Regions from separate parts of the Streptomyces sp. NPDC053069 genome, predicted to be linked through region 2. Evidence: predicted binding sites of a transcription regulator. Region 2 holds the regulator's gene; each other region holds the start of a gene.
What was found. Region 2 encodes HrcA, which represses chaperone genes, less so after heat shock. Its sites were predicted from a motif close to TTNGCACTCNGNNNNNCNGAGTGCNAA; they were not measured.

Region 1: a site for HrcA is predicted at 4,455-4,481, ahead of groL (chaperonin GroEL). Genes of this name have one in related genera too.
Region 3: a site for HrcA is predicted at 3,354-3,380, ahead of groES (co-chaperone GroES). Genes of this name have one in related genera too.

What each region holds. Positions count from the first base shown of each region.
Region 1 covers NZ_JBITZN010000017.1:50,525-56,501, forward strand. Annotated here, with positions in the region: gene ACIGXP_RS32150 (NADH:flavin oxidoreductase) at 1-1,087, opposite strand, end outside; gene ACIGXP_RS32155 (MFS transporter) at 1,278-2,630, shown strand; gene groL (chaperonin GroEL) at 2,669-4,291, opposite strand; gene ACIGXP_RS32165 (cold-shock protein) at 4,580-4,783, opposite strand; gene ACIGXP_RS32170 (MoaD/ThiS family protein) at 5,215-5,490, opposite strand; gene thrC (threonine synthase) at 5,487-5,977, opposite strand, start outside.
Region 2 covers NZ_JBITZN010000011.1:258,216-264,192, reverse strand. Annotated here, with positions in the region: gene hemW (radical SAM family heme chaperone HemW) at 1-447, shown strand, start outside; gene ACIGXP_RS25960 (hypothetical protein) at 547-768, shown strand; gene ACIGXP_RS25955 (DUF3097 domain-containing protein) at 746-1,558, opposite strand; gene ACIGXP_RS25950 (MBL fold metallo-hydrolase) at 1,593-2,315, opposite strand; gene hrcA (heat-inducible transcriptional repressor HrcA) at 2,478-3,494, shown strand; gene dnaJ (molecular chaperone DnaJ) at 3,495-4,631, shown strand; gene ACIGXP_RS25935 (nitronate monooxygenase) at 4,844-5,920, shown strand; gene ACIGXP_RS25930 (16S rRNA (uracil(1498)-N(3))-methyltransferase) at 5,917-5,977, shown strand, end outside.
Region 3 covers NZ_JBITZN010000002.1:23,827-29,803, reverse strand. Annotated here, with positions in the region: gene ACIGXP_RS03795 (SDR family oxidoreductase) at 1-294, shown strand, start outside; gene ACIGXP_RS03790 (ester cyclase) at 371-1,078, shown strand; gene groL (chaperonin GroEL) at 1,158-2,783, opposite strand; gene groES (co-chaperone GroES) at 2,899-3,207, opposite strand; gene ACIGXP_RS03775 (polysaccharide deacetylase family protein) at 3,480-4,322, opposite strand; gene ACIGXP_RS03770 (polysaccharide deacetylase family protein) at 4,466-5,377, opposite strand; gene ACIGXP_RS03765 (class I SAM-dependent methyltransferase) at 5,468-5,977, shown strand, end outside.

The DNA of each region.
Region 1 (5,977 bases), on a different contig from region 2:
TCAGCTCGTCGAAACGGTCGGAGAGCACCTTGGCCGCCCACTCCGGGTCCTGCAGCAGCGCGCGGCCCACGGCGACCATGTCGAACTCGTCGGCCTCCAGACGGTCGAGGAGGTTGTCGATGCCCTTGACCGGGGAGCCCTCGCCCTGGAAGGCGTTGATGAAGTCGCCGTCGAGGCCGACCGAGCCGACGGAGATGACCTGCTTGCCGGTGAGCTTCTTCGTCCAGCCGGCCAGGTTCAGGTCCGAGCCGTCGAACTCCGGCAGCCAGTAGCGGCGGGTGGAGGCGTGGAAGACGTCGACGCCGGCCGCGGCGAGCGGGGTCAGGATGGCCTCCAGCTCCTCGGGGGTCTCGGCGAGCCGGGCGGTGTAGTCCTGCTGCTTCCACTGCGAGTAGCGGAAGAGGATCGGGAACTCCGTGGAGACCGCCTCGCGGACCGCCGCCACGATCTCCGCGGAGAACTTCGTACGGGCCACCGGGTCCCCGCCGTAGGCGTCGGTGCGCCGGTTCGTGCCCTCCCACAGGAACTGGTCGAGGAGGTAGCCGTGGGCGCCGTGGATCTCCACGCCGTCGAAGCCGATGCGCTCGGCGTCGGCGGCGGCCTCGGCGAACGCGCCGATCACGGCGTCCAGGTCCTTCTGGGTCATCGCCTTGCCCGTGGGCTCGGCACCCGCGGTGACCAGGCCGGAGGGGCCGACGGCCGGGGCGTCCGGGAAGGGGGCGTCGCCCTGCTTGCGGACCATGCCGATGTGCCACAGCTGCGGCACGATGGTGCCGCCCGCCGCGTGTACGTCCTCGGCGACCCTGGCCCAGCCCGCGAGCTGCTCCTCGCCGTGGAACCGGGGCACGCGGTCGCTCTGCCCGGCCGACTCGTGGCCGACGTACGTCCCCTCGGTGACGATCAGCCCGACACCGGCGGCAGCGCGGCGGGCGTAGTAGGAGCGCACGTCCTCGCCGGGGATGCCGCCCGGGGAGAACATACGGGTCATCGGCGCCATCACGATCCGGTTCGGAACGGTGAGACCGTTGAGCGCGATCGGGCGGGACAGGACCTGGGCCGCGCGGGAGGCGGGAGTCGTGACGGTCACGGGAGGGGCTCCTCAGAAGCAGGGCTTACCGACTGGTATGTGCATGCGCATTGTTGCACCGACTGAAGCAACGCCATAGGACCCATCCCACATTCCCCGACGGCACCCCAAAGTATGTCCACATCAAGTATCTTGACGTCGAGATTGATTGGACGGCAGGACAGCGGGACTGCAGGAACGGGGGCTGGACATGCGCCGGGGCAGGCGGGAAAAGGGCAGCGGGGACGGGCTGATCGCGCAGCTGCGGCAGCCACCGGGCGGGCGGGACGCGCGGATCATGCTGCTCGCGCAGTGCGTGGACCGGACCGGTACGGGTGTGTGGGCCGCGGCGTCCGTGCTCTACTTCACCTTCGTGAGCGGGCTGGACGCCGGCCGGCTCGGACTGCTGCTGGGCGTGGGCGCAGTCGCCGGGATCGCCGGGTCACCGCTCGCCGGACGGGCTGCCGAGCGGCTGCCCGTACGTCACCTCCTGATCGGCTGCCATCTGCTGCGCCTGGGCACGATGGTCCTGCTGCTGGTCGCCGACGACCTCGTCACCCTGCTGCCCGTGGTCGCGCTCACCAGCCTGGGAGAGCGAGCGGCCAAGACGCTGGAGATGCTCTTCGCCACCCGGGCCGCGGGTGAGCGGCGGACCACCTACCAGGCACTGTTCCGCAGCGTGGCCAACGCCGGTTACGCCGTCGGCGCGGGCATCGCCGCGCTCGGCCTCGGCGTGGGCACCCCGAACGCCTACCGCGCGCTGATCCTGGCCAACGCGCTCTCCTACGTCCTGGCCGCCGCGCTGGTCTGGCAGACCCGGGAACCGGCAGGCCACGGCCTGGTCGTGGCACACAGCAACAACAGCACCAGCACCTCTGAGGCACCGGGGCCCTCCACTCCCACCCCCTGGCGTGACCCCGGCTACCTGTTCTTCGTCCTGCTCGACATCCCGATGAACCTGGACGACTCCGTTCTCAACGTCGGGCTGCCGCTGTGGCTGGTGCACCACACCAGCGCGCCGCACGCGGTCGTCCCCGCGTTCCTGGTGGTCAACACCGTGCTGGTCGTGGTCCTGCAGCTGCGGGTCTCGGCATGGGCCGAGGGCCCGCGCAGGGCGGCTGCCGCAGTGGGCTGGTACGGCGTGACGCTGCTCGCCTGCTGCCTCGTACTGGCGACCGCCACCGGTGGCGCGGCATGGTCGGCCTCACTCGCCATGCTCGCGGCCGCGCTGCTGGTCACCCTGGCCGAACTGCTGCGCTCGGTGAGTTCCTGGGAGCTGGCGGTCGTCCTGGCGCCGCCGCGTGCCCGGGCTTCCTATCTGGGCGTGGCCGGGATGGCGCAGTCGGTGCAGAAGTCGGTGGGGCCCCTGCTGCTGACCGGCGCGGTGATGACGGCCGGTCCGGTGGGCTGGCTGGCGCTCGGTGCGGCCGTCACCGGGCTGAGCGTGGTGCAACGGCAGGCCGGCCTGCGGCGGATGGCGGCTCTCGCCGCGCCGGCGAGCGACTCCCGGACACGCCCGAGGGCGGCACTCCCTGCCACTGACAGGGAGTGCCGCCCTCGGTAAGGACGTTGATCAACCGGAGGCCGGAGCCCCGGGGTCGATCAGAAGTCCATGTCACCGCCCGGCATGCCGCCGCCGGCCGGCGCGGCGGCCTTCTCCGGCTTGTCGGCGATGACGGCCTCGGTGGTGAGGAACAGCGCGGCGATGGAGGCGGCGTTCTGCAGCGCGGAACGGGTCACCTTCGCCGGGTCGATGATGCCCTCGGCGACCAGGTCGACGTACTCACCGGTCGCGGCGTTCAGGCCGTGGCCCGGGGTCAGGTTGCGCACCTTCTCCACCACGACGCCGCCCTCGAGGCCGGCGTTGACGGCGATCTGCTTCAGCGGGGCCTCCAGCGCGATGCGCACGGCGTTGGCGCCGGTCGCCTCGTCACCGTCGAGCTCCAGCTTCTCGAAGACCTGGGAGGCCTGCAGCAGGGCCACGCCACCACCGGCGACGATGCCCTCCTCGACGGCGGCCTTGGCGTTGCGGACGGCGTCCTCGATGCGGTGCTTGCGCTCCTTGAGCTCCACCTCGGTGGCGGCACCGGCCTTGATGACCGCGACGCCGCCGGCGAGCTTCGCCAGGCGCTCCTGCAGCTTCTCGCGGTCGTAGTCCGAGTCGCTGTTCTCGATCTCGGCGCGGATCTGGTTGACGCGGCCGTTGACCTGCTCGGAGGAGCCGGCACCGTCGACGATGGTGGTCTCGTCCTTGGTGATGACGACCTTGCGGGCGCGGCCCAGGAGGTCCAGGGTCGCGTTCTCCAGCTTGAGGCCGACCTCCTCGGAGATGACCTCGCCGCCCGTGAGGATGGCGATGTCGCCGAGCATGGCCTTGCGGCGGTCGCCGAAGCCCGGGGCCTTGACGGCGACGGACTTGAAGGTGCCGCGGATCTTGTTGACGACCAGGGTCGACAGGGCCTCGCCCTCGACGTCCTCGGCGATGATCAGCAGCGGCTTGCCCGACTGCATGACCTTCTCCAGGAGCGGGAGCAGGTCCTTGACCGAGGAGATCTTGGAGTTGGCGATGAGGATGTACGGGTCCTCCAGCACCGCCTCCATGCGCTCCATGTCGGTCGCGAAGTAGGCGGAGATGTAGCCCTTGTCGAAGCGCATGCCCTCGGTGAGCTCCAGCTCCAGACCGAAGGTGTTGCTCTCCTCGACGGTGATGACGCCTTCCTTGCCGACCTTGTCCATGGCCTCGGCGATCAGCTCGCCGATCTGGGTGTCGGCGGCGGAGATGGACGCGGTGGAGGCGATCTGCTCCTTGGTCTCGACGTCCTTCGCCTGCTCCAGCAGGGCGGCGGAGACGGCCTCGACGGCCTTCTCGATACCGCGCTTCAGGGCCATCGGGTTGGCACCGGCGGCGACGTTGCGCAGACCCTCCTTGACCAGGGCCTGGGCGAGCACGGTCGCGGTGGTCGTACCGTCACCGGCGACGTCGTCCGTCTTCTTGGCGACTTCCTTGACCAGCTCGGCGCCGATCTTCTCGTACGGGTCCTCGAGCTCGATCTCCTTGGCGATGGAGACACCATCGTTGGTGATCGTGGGGGCGCCCCACTTCTTCTCGAGGACGACGTTGCGGCCCTTGGGGCCGAGCGTCACCTTGACGGCGTCCGCGAGCTGGTTCATGCCGCGCTCGAGGCCGCGCCGCGCCTCCTCGTCGAACGCGATGATCTTGGCCATGTGAAGTGGTCCCTCCAGGACTGGGGGTGATTCCTTCGGACCGCGCCCGCGCCCGCGACGGACGGCTCGCCGACCACGTGGTTCCTTGCCCCACTTGGCCTGCGGGCCTCACCGACCCGGTCCTTCACTGTCACTCTCACCTTCAGAGTGCTAACGCCAATGATTAGCACTCGGCATGGTCGAGTGCAAGCGGCTCAGCGGGATCAGCCTGGGGCGAACGGGGGCACCCCGGACACGGCGAAGGGCCCGCACCCTGTCCGAGGTGCGGGCCCTTCGTGCGAAAAACGTTCAGGCGGTGACGCGAACCATGTCGGCCTGCGGGCCCTTCTGGCCCTGCGAGATCTCGAACTCGACCCGCTGGCCCTCTTCCAGGGTGCGGTAGCCGTCCATCTGAATCGCGCTGTAGTGGACGAAGACGTCCGCACCACCGTCGACCGCGATGAAGCCGTACCCCTTCTCCGCGTTGAACCACTTGACGGTGCCCTGAGCCATGCCTAACTCCCCTATTACTGGCCCTTGCACAGATCCACACTTCGCGGACCCGGGTCAGACCTCACCCCCCATTGGTCGGGGGCGTGCGCCGGAACGCGTCGACCGCGGCTGAATGTATCTGCCCAACTGCCCTCTGCAACAGGTCAATCGGACGAGAATTCCGGACGCGAACGGTCCGGAATGTGGTGAGAATTCACCAGACTTCGGGGCAAGTCGGGCCCCGTAAAGGTTACAAATGCCGCATAAAACCCCCGCACTTTGGCTACTTCTTGCGGGGTCTGCGGCATGAAATCCAGGGCTTTCGACCCGGGGGCCGCGGCCAGGTTCCCCAACTGTACCGCGCTCAATCACGCAGAATTGCCCCCTCCGCTTCTCTCACGGAGGGGGCAATTCCATGAACAATGGGTAACTGAGGTTACCCAAGGTAACGATCAGCCGCCGGCGACCGCCGGAATGATGGAGACACCGGCGCCGTCCGGGGTGGCGGTCTGAAGGCCCTGCTCGAAGCGGACGTCGTCGTCGTTGACGTAGACGTTGACGAAACGGCGCAGCTTGCCCTGGTCGTCCAGGACGCGCGCGGCGATCCCGGTGTGGTTCTTCTCCAGGTCCTCGATGACCTCGGCGAGGGTCGCACCCTCGGCGGCGACCTCGGCCCGGCCGCCGGTGTAGGTGCGCAGGATGGTGGGGATGCGAACGGTCACGCTCATGCGAGGCCAGCCTCTCGGAAGGAGTCCAGGGTCGGGCGGATGGTGGCGGTGACGCCGGTCCCGGCCACCGCGTCGAGGGTCTTCAGGCCGTCGCCGGTGTTGAGGACGACCGTGGTCTTCGCCGGGTCCAGGACGCCGTCCTTGAGCAGCTTGCGGGTGACGCCGACGGTCACCCCGCCCGCCGTCTCCGCGAAGATGCCCTCGGTGCGGGCCAGCAGCTTGATCGCGTCGACGACTTCCTCGTCCGTGACGTCCTCCACGGCACCGCCGGTGCGCCGGGCGATGTCCAGGACGTAGGGGCCGTCGGCCGGGTTGCCGATCGCGAGGGACTTGGCGATGGTGTTCGGCTTCTGGGGCCGTACGACGTCGTGGCCGGCCTTGAAGGCCGTCGACACCGGGGAGCAGCCCTCGGCCTGCGCGCCGAAGATCTTGTACGGCTTGTCCTCGACCAGGCCGAGCTTGATCAGCTCCTGCAGACCCTTGTCGA
Region 2 (5,977 bases):
ACCCTGTCCGCGGCGGGCTTCGACTGGTACGAGGTCTCCAACTGGGCCACCTCCGAGGCGGGCCGCTGCCTGCACAACGAGCTGTACTGGCGCGGCGCCGACTGGTGGGGGGCCGGTCCCGGGGCGCACTCGCACGTGGGCGGGGTGCGCTGGTGGAACGTGAAGCATCCGGGGGCGTACGCGGCGGCACTCGCCTCCGGCCGGTCACCGGGGGCGGGTCGTGAGCTGCTGTCGGAGGAGGACCGCCGGGTCGAGCGGATCCTGCTGGAGCTGAGGCTGTGGGAGGGGGTGCCGCTGTCCCTGCTGAAGGAGGAGGGGTTGGCGGCGTCCCGGCGGGCGCTGGGGGAGGGGCTGCTCCAGGAAGGTCCGTACGAGCAGGGGCGGGCCGTGCTGACGTTGCGGGGGCGGTTGCTGGCGGATGCGGTGGTCAGGGACCTGGTGGATTGATCACTCGGGCGGGTGAATCACAGCCGGACGCCGGTTCGGCCCCCAACCTGGTTCGTAGGCTGCCGCTGACAGTATGCGGCGAATGTAGAGGCCACGGAGATGACCGCTGTGGACGAACGTGGAGTCGCAGAGTTCTTCGAGGGTTTTGAGCCGCCTGACGGGCTCAAAGCGGAGCTTCTGCGGGGGGAAGGACGTGCCAACTACCGGGCGCAGTACATCGAGAAGTTCGGCCGGCCGCTGATGCTGGATGTCCTGGGTGTCGAGCTGAAAACCAGCGAGTTCGGAACCTTCCCCGACGTCAGGCCCCACCGCTACCCGTGACGAAGTCGATCAGCTCCTCCACCCTCCCCAGCAACTCCGGCTCCAGGTCCTTGTAGGACCCCACCCGCTTCAGGATCGCCTGCCACACCGCCCCGGTGTTCTCCGACGGCCAGCCCAGCGCCCGGCACACCCCCGTCTTCCAGTCCTGCCCCCGCGGGACCATGGGCCACGCCTCGATCCCCAGCGCGGCCGGCTTCACCGCCTGCCAGATGTCGATGTACGGGTGACCGACCACCAGCGCGTGCTCGCTGGTCACCGACTCCGCGATCCGCCATTCCTTCGTGCCCGGCACCAAGTGGTCCACGAGGACACCCAGGCGGGCGTCCGGACCCGGGGCGAAGGACGACACGATCGACGGCAGGTCGTCCACGCCCTCCAGGTACTCCACCACCACGCCCTCGATGCGCAGGTCGTCGCCCCACACCTTCTCGACCAGCTCGGCGTCGTGCCGGCCCTCGACGTAGATGCGGCCGGCGCGGGCCACGCGGGCGCGGGCGCCGGGGACGGCGACCGAACCGGAGGCCGTACGGGTGGGCCGTACCGGACCGCCGGAAGGCCTCACCAGCGTCACCACGCGCCCCTCCAGCAGGAAGCCCCGCGGCTCCAGCGGGAACACCCGGTGCTTGCCGAAGCGGTCCTCCAGCGTCACCGTGCCCGCCTCGCAGCGGATCACCGCCCCGCAGAACCCGGTACCGGGCTCCTCCACCACCAGGCCGGGCTCCGCCGGTACCTCCGGCACCGGCTTCTGCTTCTTCCAGGGCGGGGTCAGGTCGGCGGAGTACTGGCGCATTCGAGTGACGATAGGAGAAGCCGTACGGCCGCGCTCACGACACGCCGAAACGCGTGGCCAGCTCGTCGCGTTGCCGTCGCACGAACCCCGCGTCCACCACCGCTCCGTGACCGGGCACGTACAGCGCGTCCTCGCCGCCCAGGGACAGCAGGCGGTCCAGGGCGTCCGGCCAGCGGGACGGGACCGCGTCCGGGCCGGCCTGGGGTTCGCCGGACTCCTCGACGAGGTCGCCGCAGAAGACCACCTCCGGGTCCCCCGGCACCAGCACCACCAGATCGTGGGCCGTGTGCCCCGGGCCCACGTTGGCCAGCAGCGCCTGGCGGCCGTCGCCGAGGTCCAGCGTCCACTCGCCGGAGACCGGATGCCGGGGCGGGGCCAGCGCGTCCACCGCCTCGTCGGCGTCCGTGACCGGGAGGCCGTTCCTGATCGCGTCCAGGCGCAGTTCCTCCCGCTCGTACGCGAAGACCGCGTCCAGGCCCACCGCGCCGTACACCTCCGCCCCGGCGAACGCCGCCGCCCCGAAGACATGATCGAAGTGGGGGTGGGTCAGCGCGAGATGGGTCACACGGCCGCCGGTCAGTTCCTCGGCCTGTGCCCGCAGCCGCGCGCCCTCGGCCAGACTGGAACCGGCGTCCACCATCAGGGCCGTACCGGCCCCGAGGACCAGCCCGGCCGTGCAGTCCCAGCCCGCGAGGCGGCAGCGCCCGACCCCGGCGGCAAGCCGCTCCCACCCCAGCTCTTCCCAAGTCACCGTCATACCGCGACGCTAGCTGCACGGGCCGCCGCGACCGCACCGACCTTGCCCCGGGTGTACCCGACAGCCGTACACTGGGCCCGGGAACGCTGGCACTCGCGTGCGAAGAGTGCCAGGCGGACGAACCGCGGAACAGAGGGGACGACGTGCTGGAGGTGCGCGCGAATGCTGAGTGAACGCAGGCTTCAGGTACTGCGCGCCATCGTCCAGGACTACGTCGGCACCGAGGAGCCGGTCGGGTCGAAGGCCCTGACCGAGCGGCACAACCTCGGGGTCTCCCCGGCCACCGTCCGCAACGACATGGCGGCCCTGGAGGACGAGGGGTTCATCGCGCAGCCGCACACCAGCGCGGGGCGCATCCCCACCGACAAGGGCTACCGGCTGTTCGTGGACAAGCTCGCGGGCGTGAAGCCGATGACCGCGCCCGAGCGGCGGGCCATCCAGAACTTCCTGGAGGGCGCCGTCGACCTCGACGACGTCGTGGCGCGCACGGTACGGCTGCTCGCGCAGCTGACCCGGCAGGTCGCCGTCGTGCAGTACCCGTCCCTGACCCGGTCCACCGTCCGGCACGTGGAGCTGCTCTCGCTCGCTCCCGCGCGCGTGATGCTCGTGCTGATCACGGACACCGGACGGGTCGAGCAGCGGATGGTCGACTGCCCGGCGCCCTTCGGCGAGGCCTCGCTCGCCGATCTGCGCGCCCGGCTGAACAGCCGGGTCGCGGGCCGCCGGTTCACGGACGTGCCGAGGCTGGTCGAGGACCTTCCGGAGGCCTTCGAGGCCGAGGACCGCGGTACGGTCTCGACAGTGCTCTCCACTCTCCTGGAGACGCTCGTCGAGGAGAACGAGGAGCGGCTGATGATCGGCGGCACCGCCAATCTCACCCGCTTCGGGCATGACTTTCCCCTCACGATCCGACCCGTGCTGGAGGCCCTGGAGGAGCAGGTCGTGCTCCTCAAGCTCCTCGGCGAGGCGAAGGATCCGGGCGTGACCGTGCGCATCGGGCACGAGAACGCGCACGAGGGGCTCAACTCCACCTCGGTGGTGTCGGTGGGCTACGGTTCGGGCGGCGAGGCGGTTGCCAAGCTCGGCGTGGTCGGACCGACCCGCATGGACTACCCGGGAACGATGGGAGCGGTACGCGCAGTGGCACGGTACGTCGGACAGATCCTGGCGGAGTCGTAAGTGGCCACGGACTACTACGCCGTTCTCGGCGTGCGCCGCGACGCGTCGCAGGATGAGATCAAGAAGGCGTTCCGTCGGCTCGCGCGCGAGCTGCACCCGGACGTCAACCCGGATCCGAAGACCCAGGAGCGGTTCAAGGAGATCAACGCCGCTTACGAGGTGCTGTCGGACCCGCAGAAGAAGCAGGTCTACGACCTCGGCGGCGACCCGCTCTCGCAGTCCGGCGGTGCCGGTGCGGGCGGCTTCGGGGCCGGCGGCTTCGGCAACTTCTCCGACATCATGGACGCGTTCTTCGGTACGGCGTCGCAGCGCGGGCCGCGCTCGCGCACCCGGCGCGGCCAGGACGCGATGATCCGGATCGAGGTCGAGCTGGACGAGGCGGCCTTCGGGACCACCAAGGACATCCAGGTCGACACCGCGATCGTCTGCAACACCTGCAACGGCGAGGGCGCGGCACCCGGTACGACCGCCCAGACATGTGACATGTGCCGTGGCCGTGGCGAGGTCTCGCAGGTCACCCGGTCCTTCCTGGGCCAGGTCATGACGTCGCGTCCCTGCCCCCAGTGCCAGGGCTTCGGCACCGTGGTCCCGACCCCGTGCCCGGAGTGCGCCGGTGACGGCCGTGTCCGTTCCCGTCGCACGCTCACCGTCAAGATCCCGGCAGGTGTCGACAACGGCACACGGATCCAGCTCGCCGGTGAGGGCGAGGTCGGGCCCGGCGGCGGTCCGGCCGGTGATCTGTACGTCGAGATCCACGAGCTGCCGCACCCGACGTTCCAGCGGCGCGGTGACGACCTGCACTGCACGGTCACGATCCCGATGACGGCGGCGGCGCTCGGCACCAAGGTGCCGCTGGAGACCCTGGACGGCATGGAGGAGGTCGACATCCGGCCCGGCACCCAGTCCGGCCAGTCGATTCCGCTGCACAACCGGGGCGTCACGCATCTGCGCGGCGGCGGCCGGGGCGACCTGATCGTGCACGTCGAGGTGCAGACCCCGACCAAGCTGGACCCCGAGCAGGAGCGGCTGCTGCGCGAGCTGGCCAAGCTGCGCGGCGAGGAACGGCCGCAGGGCCAGTTCCAGCCGGGGCAGCAGGGGCTGTTCAGCCGGCTGAAGGACGCGTTCAACGGTCGCTGACGCGAGCTGCGGGGGTGGCCGGGGGTCCGGGGGTTGGCCCCCGGGCAAGCACAGTCAGCCGGGGCAGCAGGGGCTGTTCAGCCGGCTGAAGGACGCGTTCAACGGTCGCTGAGACAGGGCGTACGGGGTGCTTCGGCACCCCTTATGCCGCTGTCCTATGCCGGGGGACGCCCCGATTCGGACTTGTTCGAAGGACGTGACAACATGCGGTCATGTCCTCCGCGCTGACCGATCTCTTCCCCCACCCGATCGTGCAGGCCCCCATGGCGGGCGGAGTCTCCCTCCCGCAGCTCGTCGCCGCCGTCTCCGAGGCCGGAGGCCTCGGGTTCCTCGCCGCCGGATACAAGACCGCCGACGGCATGTACCAGGAGATCAAGCAGCTGCGGGGGCTCACGAGCCGCCCCTTCGGCGTGAATGTGTTCGTACCGCAGTCGGAGTACGCCGAGTCCGGCGCCGTCGAGGTCTACGCCCACCAGCTGGCCGGCGAGGCCGCCTGGTACGAGACCGAGCTGGGCGACCCGGACAGCGGCCGGGACGACGGCTACGACGCCAAGCTCGCCGTACTCCTCGACAACCCGGTGCCGGTCGTCTCCTTCCACTTCGGTGTGCCGAGCCGGGAAGTGCTCGACAGGCTGCGCCGGGCCGGCACTTACACCCTGGTCACCGCCACCACCGCCGAGGAGGCCCGCGCGGTCGAACAGGCCGGAGCGGACGCCGTGATCGCTCAGGGCGTGGAGGCCGGCGGTCACCAGGGCACCCACCGGGACCTCGCCGAGAACGACGGCTCCGGCATCGGGCTGCTCTCGCTGGTCGCGCAGATCCGGGAGGCCGTGCGCATCCCGATCGTCGCCGCCGGCGGCATCATGCGCGGCGGCCAGATCGCCGCCGTCCTCGCGGCCGGCGCGAGCGCGGCCCAGCTGGGCACCGCCTTTCTCGCCACGCCCGAGTCCGGCGCCCACGCCCTGCACAAGCAGGCGCTGACCAACCCCCTGTACGCGCGCACCGAGTTGACCCGCGCCTTCTCCGGCAGACCGGCCCGCGGACTGGTCAACCGGTTCCTGCGCGAGCACGGCCCGTACGCCCCCGCCGCCTACCCGGAGATCCACCACCTCACCTCGCCGCTGCGCAAGGCCGCCGCCAAGGCCGGGGACGCGCAGGGCATGGCGCTGTGGGCGGGCCAGGGCCACCGGATGGCCCGCGACCTGCCGGCCGGGCGGCTGGTGGAGGTGCTGGCCGAGGAACTCGACGCCGCCAGGACAGCGTTGTCGGCCAAGGGAGGCCTGCGATGACCGCGCCGGTGTTCGTCGTCGACTCGCTGGAAGGCGTGGGCCCCGGTTCGGTCGTCG
Region 3 (5,977 bases), on a different contig from region 2:
GGCGCGGCCAAGGACCTGGCCGGCAGCGGCGTACGCCTGATGGCCCTGTGCCCCGGCTTCGTGCGCACCGAGTTCCACCAGCGGGCCGGGATGGGCACGGACAACATCCCGGGGTGGATGTGGCTGGACGCCGACAAGCTGGTCGCTACGGCTCTGGCCGACCTGGCGCGCGGGAAGTCGTTGTCGATCCCCGACCCGCGCTACAAGGCGCTGATGGGCCTGGTGAAGGTCACCCCGCGCGGACTGATGGGCGGGATCTCCTCCCGGACCGGACGCAAGTACGGGCCCCGGTAGCGGACGGGTGGCGCTGCCGTCCCGGTGCGAAAATGAGCGTGACACAACCGGGTCAGGGGGGCCGGGAGGCGGCGTCATGACCTTCGTACAGCTCATCGAGTGCAGGACGAGCCGGCTGGACGAGATGAACCGGCTCATGGACGACTGGGTCGAGCAGACCAAGGGGAAGCGGACGGCGACGCACGCGCTGGTCGGCAAGGACCGCTCGGACGCGGCACACATCGTCGAAGTGGTGGAGTTCCCGTCGTACGAGGAGGCGATGCGGAACTCGAACCTCCCGGAGACCGACAGGATCTTCCAGGAGATGGTCGCGCTGTGCGACGAGATGCCGACGTTCACCGATCTGGACGTGGTGCGGGACGAGCGGCTGGCCGAGGACACCGTGCGGCGGTTCTTCGAAGAGCTTCAGACCGCGGGCGAGCTGGCGCCGCTCAACAACCTGCTGAACGAGGACATCCACAGCCACGACCCGGTGAACCCGCAGGACACCATCGGCCTGGACAACGCCCGCGCCGAGTACCGGATGTGGCGCGCCGCCTTCGACTTCACGTTCACGGTCGAGGACGTGCTCGCCCAGGGCGACCGGGCTTGCGCGCGGTGGACCTGGAACGCCACGCACAAGGGCGACTTCCTCGGGATCGGGTCCACCGGCCGTCAGGTCACCATGACCGGGATGACGCTGTTCCGCTTCGGCGACGACGGAAAGATCGCCGAGATGTGGTGGCAGCACGACCAGCTCGGGCTGATGCAACAACTCGGTGCACTGGACGAGTTGGAGCAGTGAAGGACTTCCTGCCGCGGTCCGGACAGGGCGAAGGCCCGGCACCGTGGCGGGTGCCGGGCCTTCGTCAGGAGCGCTTGGCTCAGTGGGCGTGGCCGTGGCCGTGGCCCGCGGCGGCCGGCTCTTCCTCTTCCTTCTTCTCGACGACCAGGGTCTCGGTCGTGAGCAGCAGGGAGGCGATGGAGGCGGCGTTCTCCAGGGCGGAGCGGGTGACCTTCACCGGGTCGATGACACCGGCCTTGACCAGGTCGCCGTACTCGCCGGTGGCGGCGTTGTAGCCCTGCCCCTTCTCCAGGTCCTTGACCTTGGAGACGATGACGTAGCCCTCCTGGCCGGCGTTCTCGCCGATCCAGCGCAGCGGCTCGACCACGGCGTTGCGGACGACCGCGACACCGGTGGCCTCGTCGCCGGTCTTGTCGAGGTTGCCCTCCAGGACCTTGGAGGAGTGGACCAGCGCGGAGCCACCACCGGAGACGATGCCCTCCTCGACCGCGGCGCGGGTCGCGGAGATGGCGTCCTCCAGACGGTGCTTCTTCTCCTTCAGCTCCACCTCGGTGGCGGCGCCGACCTTGATCACGCACACGCCGCCGGCCAGCTTCGCGAGGCGCTCCTGGAGCTTCTCGCGGTCCCAGTCGGAGTCGGTGTTCTCGATCTCGGCCTTGATCTGGGCGACGCGGCCCGTCAGGTCCTCCTGCTTGCCGGCACCCTCGACGATGGTGGTGTCGTCCTTGGTGACGGTGACGCGGCGGGCGGAGCCGAGCACGTCCAGGCCGACCTGGTCGAGCTTGAGGCCGACCTCCTCGGAGATGACGGTGGCGCCGGTGAGGATCGCCATGTCCTGCAGCATCGCCTTGCGGCGGTCGCCGAAGCCGGGAGCCTTCACCGCGACGGCGTTGAAGGTGCCGCGGATCTTGTTGACGACCAGGGTCGACAGGGCCTCGCCCTCGACGTCCTCGGCGATGATCAGCAGCGGCTTGGAGGCGCCGGCCTGGATGACCTTCTCCAGCAGCGGCAGCAGGTCCTGGATGGAGCTGATCTTGCCCTGGTTGATGAGGATGTACGGGTCGTCGAGGACGGCCTCCATGCGCTCCTGGTCCGTCACGAAGTACGGCGACAGGTAGCCCTTGTCGAAGGCCATGCCCTCGGTGAAGTCCAGCTCCAGACCGAAGGTGTTGGACTCCTCGACGGTGATGACACCGTCCTTGCCGACCTTGTCCATCGCCTCGGCGATCAGCTCGCCGACCTGCTGGTCCTGGGCGGACAGCGCGGCGACGGCGGCGATGTCGGACTTCTCGTCGATCGGGCGGGCGGAAGCCAGCAGGTCGTCGGAGACGGCCTTGACGGCGGCGTCGATGCCCTTCTTCAGGGCGGCCGGGGAGGCGCCGGCGGCGACGTTCTTCAGGCCCTCACGGACCAGCGCCTGGGCGAGGACGGTGGCGGTGGTGGTGCCGTCACCCGCGATGTCGTTGGTCTTGGTCGCCACCTCCTTCACCAGCTGCGCGCCGAGGTTCTCGTACGGGTCCTCGATCTCGACCTCGCGGGCGATCGTGACACCGTCGTTGGTGATGGTGGGGGCGCCGAACTTCTTGTCGATGACGACGTTGCGGCCACGGGGGCCGATCGTCACCTTCACCGTGTCGGCCAGCTTGTTGACGCCGCGCTCGAGGGCGCGACGGGCGTCCTCGTCGAACTTCAGGATCTTCGCCATGACAGCGGGAGCCCTCTCGGAAATCTATGGGTGACAAGACAACTGCGCCCCGGGCGCCCGGCTTCTTATCGGTCGCGGGGGGCCAGGGGCGCAGCTCAGAAACTTCGAGGTGGAGTTACTTCTCGATGATCGCGAGAACGTCGCGAGCCGAGAGGACGAGGTACTCCTCGCCGTTGTACTTCACCTCGGTGCCGCCGTACTTGCTGTACAGGACGACGTCGCCGACCTTGACGTCGAGCGGAAGGCGCTCGCCGTTCTCGAACCGGCCCGGGCCCACGGCGAGGACGGCGCCCTCCTGGGGCTTCTCCTTCGCGGTGTCCGGGATGACCAGGCCAGAGGCCGTGGTCTGCTCGGCGTCCAGCGGCTGGACCACGATGCGGTCCTCGAGCGGCTTGATGGCAACCTTGGAGCTGGCGGTCGTCACGATCCGACCTCCCCCTTCGGAGATCTCACGGGGTTAACTGTCTGAGGTGGCGACCAGGTCGATCCGTCGTCGCGGGTGCCGGACCTGCCCGTCGCTTTTTTGGCACTCTCCAGTGGGGAGTGCCAGAGCCGAGACTATGACTGCGGTTAGCACTCGGTCAAGCGGAGTGCCAATGCCGTGCGGCGCGTCGGCCGTTTCTTCGTCGGCGCCGGCGTTCTTCGGTGGCCCGGGGCTGCCCCGCCCTCCCGGGGTCTCCCCGCCGGACGGGCTGTTCATTGCAGGTAGTTTTCGAGGCTCCCCACCGTCAGGCCCCTCTGCTGCACCCTGCGGAGCACCCTCGTCGTGCGCTCCCGCAGGCTCGGGCCCGTTGTCTCGTCCGGGCCGATCAGGATGATGTCGCCGGGGCGGAGATGGTGCGGGCCGTGGGTGTAGACGAGGTCGGTCGGGGTCACGGCGGTGCGCCAGAGGACGAGTGCGGAGATGCCGCAGTCGGAGGCCGCGCGCAAGGTGGTGGTGTCGTACGAGCCGTACGGCGGGCGGAAGAGGTGGGGACGCAGGCCGAGGCGGGAGCCGAGCCGGTCCTGCTGGCCGCAGATCTCGGCACGCTGGCCGGCGTAGGGCAGCCCGGACAGCGCGCGGTGGTCGAGGGTGTGGTTCTCGATGCCGGCGCCCAGCCGGTGCAGGCGGGCGAAGTGGCCGTAGCCGGGGCCGGCGGCACTGTCGGTGAGGAACATGCTGACGGGCAGCCGGAGTTCGCGGACCATGTCGACGAAGCGGGGGTCCTTGTCGGCGCCGTCGTCGTAGGTCAGGAACACGACCCGGTCACGGGTGGGGACGTGGTCCATGACGCGGGGCAGGACGCGGCCGGCGGTGTGCGGGGCGAGGGCCAGCGTGCGGGCGGCGCGGCGCGGCGGGCGGGCGAGGGGCTCGGTCAGCCCCCAGCGGAGGTAGGGCCGGTCGGGGGCGGGGCCGGTCGGGTGTACGCCCTCGGCCGCCTTCTTGCCGAGGCGCTCGATCGGGTCGACGGACTGGGCACAGCCGGTCAGGAGGAGGGCCGACGCGAGCAGCACGGCCAGACCCCGGCCGAGACGCCCCCCTCCGCCCCTGGCCGGCACCCCCTCGCCGGCGGCCGGAACACGTCCCGCGTCCCGGACGTACCGCGCCCGCAGGCCGCCGCGCCCCGCGCTCCCCCGCACCCGCACCGGGCCGCCGGAGCCCGCCCTCCCCTCCGCCTGCCCCTCGCCGCTCCCCCCGTGGCTCACAGGTAGTCCTCCAGGCGGGCCACGGCGTAGCCCTCGCGGGTGACCTTGTTCAGGAAGCGGCGCATGTCGTCGATCATCGTGCCGTTCCAGTCGGAGCGGCCTCGGAAGTGGGTGAGGACGATGTCGCCGCGGCGCATCTTCTGGTCGTCCTCGCGGTACTCCCAGTGGTCGACGAAGACCTCCTCGTTCCAGATCGGCGCGTAGCGGATGCCGCAGGCCTTGGCGGCGCGCAGGGTGTCCTGGTTGTAGTCGCCGTACGGCGGGCGGAAGACCGTCGGACGCTTGCCGAACTGTCTCTCCATGATGTCCTGCATGCCGCAGATCTCGTCCCGCTGCTCCTCGTAGGACAGGCCCGGCAGGTAGGGATGGTGCAGGGTGTGGTTGTTGAGGGTGTGGCCGTAGGACTGCATCCTGCGGAAGTACCCGTAGTCGTCGTCGACCAGGTAGTTGCTGAGGAAGGCGGTGTACGGGATCTTCAGGTCCCGCATCATCCGCAGGAAGTCCGGATCCTTCTCCGAACCGTCGTCGATCGTGAGGAAGACGATCTTCTGCTTGGTCGGGATCGTGGTGAAGACAGGGGGCAGCTCCCAGTCCTCCTGGTGGTCCACCTCGAAGCCGTCCCGGGCGGTGATGTGCGGCTTCTTCGCGGGCGGGGGCGGCGGCGTCAGCGGGACCTCGTCCAGTCCCCAGCGCCGGGCGGCGGCGACCAGCCGGGCGTGTTCGGCCGCCTGGCGGGCCCGGGGGCTCAGGGCCTGCGCGGGGGCGCCCGGGCCGCGCGCGGGGCTGCTCGCGTCGGGACCCGCGCAGCCGGCGAGGAGTGCGGCGCAGACCAGCACGGCGGATCCCCGGACGAGGAACGAACGTCCGGCATGAATCTGATTTTTATCGTTTTGTACGATTAGTCGCATGGCGTCGGATACTCCCAGGCCGGAGCCCGGATCCCGGGCCGACACCGCCGCCGGAGGCGCACGATCCACCGACTGGCCCACAATGACCCGGTGAACGACCTCGCTCTGCTCCTCACCCCCGAAGGCCGTGCCCTCCTCGACGAGGTCCGCGACACCGCTCCGGCGGACGAACTCGCCGTCGCCACCCGGTTGCGCCGCGACCATCCCGCCGAGCTGGTGTCGGCCGCGCTCGGCCAGGCCCGGCTGCGACAGCGCGCGGCGGCGAAGTTCGGGGCGGCGGACGCGGGGCGGATGTTCTTCACGCCGAACGGGGTCGAGCAGTCGACCCGGACCAGCGTGGCGACGTACCGCGCGGAGCGGCTCAAGGGGCTCGGCGTGACCTCCGTGGCCGACCTGTGCTGCGGGATCGGCGGCGACGCGATCGCGTTCGCCCGGGCGGGGATCCGGGTGCTCGCCGTGGACCGGGATCCGGTGACGGCCGCGGTGGCCCGGGCGAACGCCGGGGCGCTGGGGCTGGACGAGCTGATCGAGGTGCGCGAGGCGGACGTCACGGAGGTGGACACCGCCGGGTACGACGCGGTCTTCGTGGATCCGGCGCGC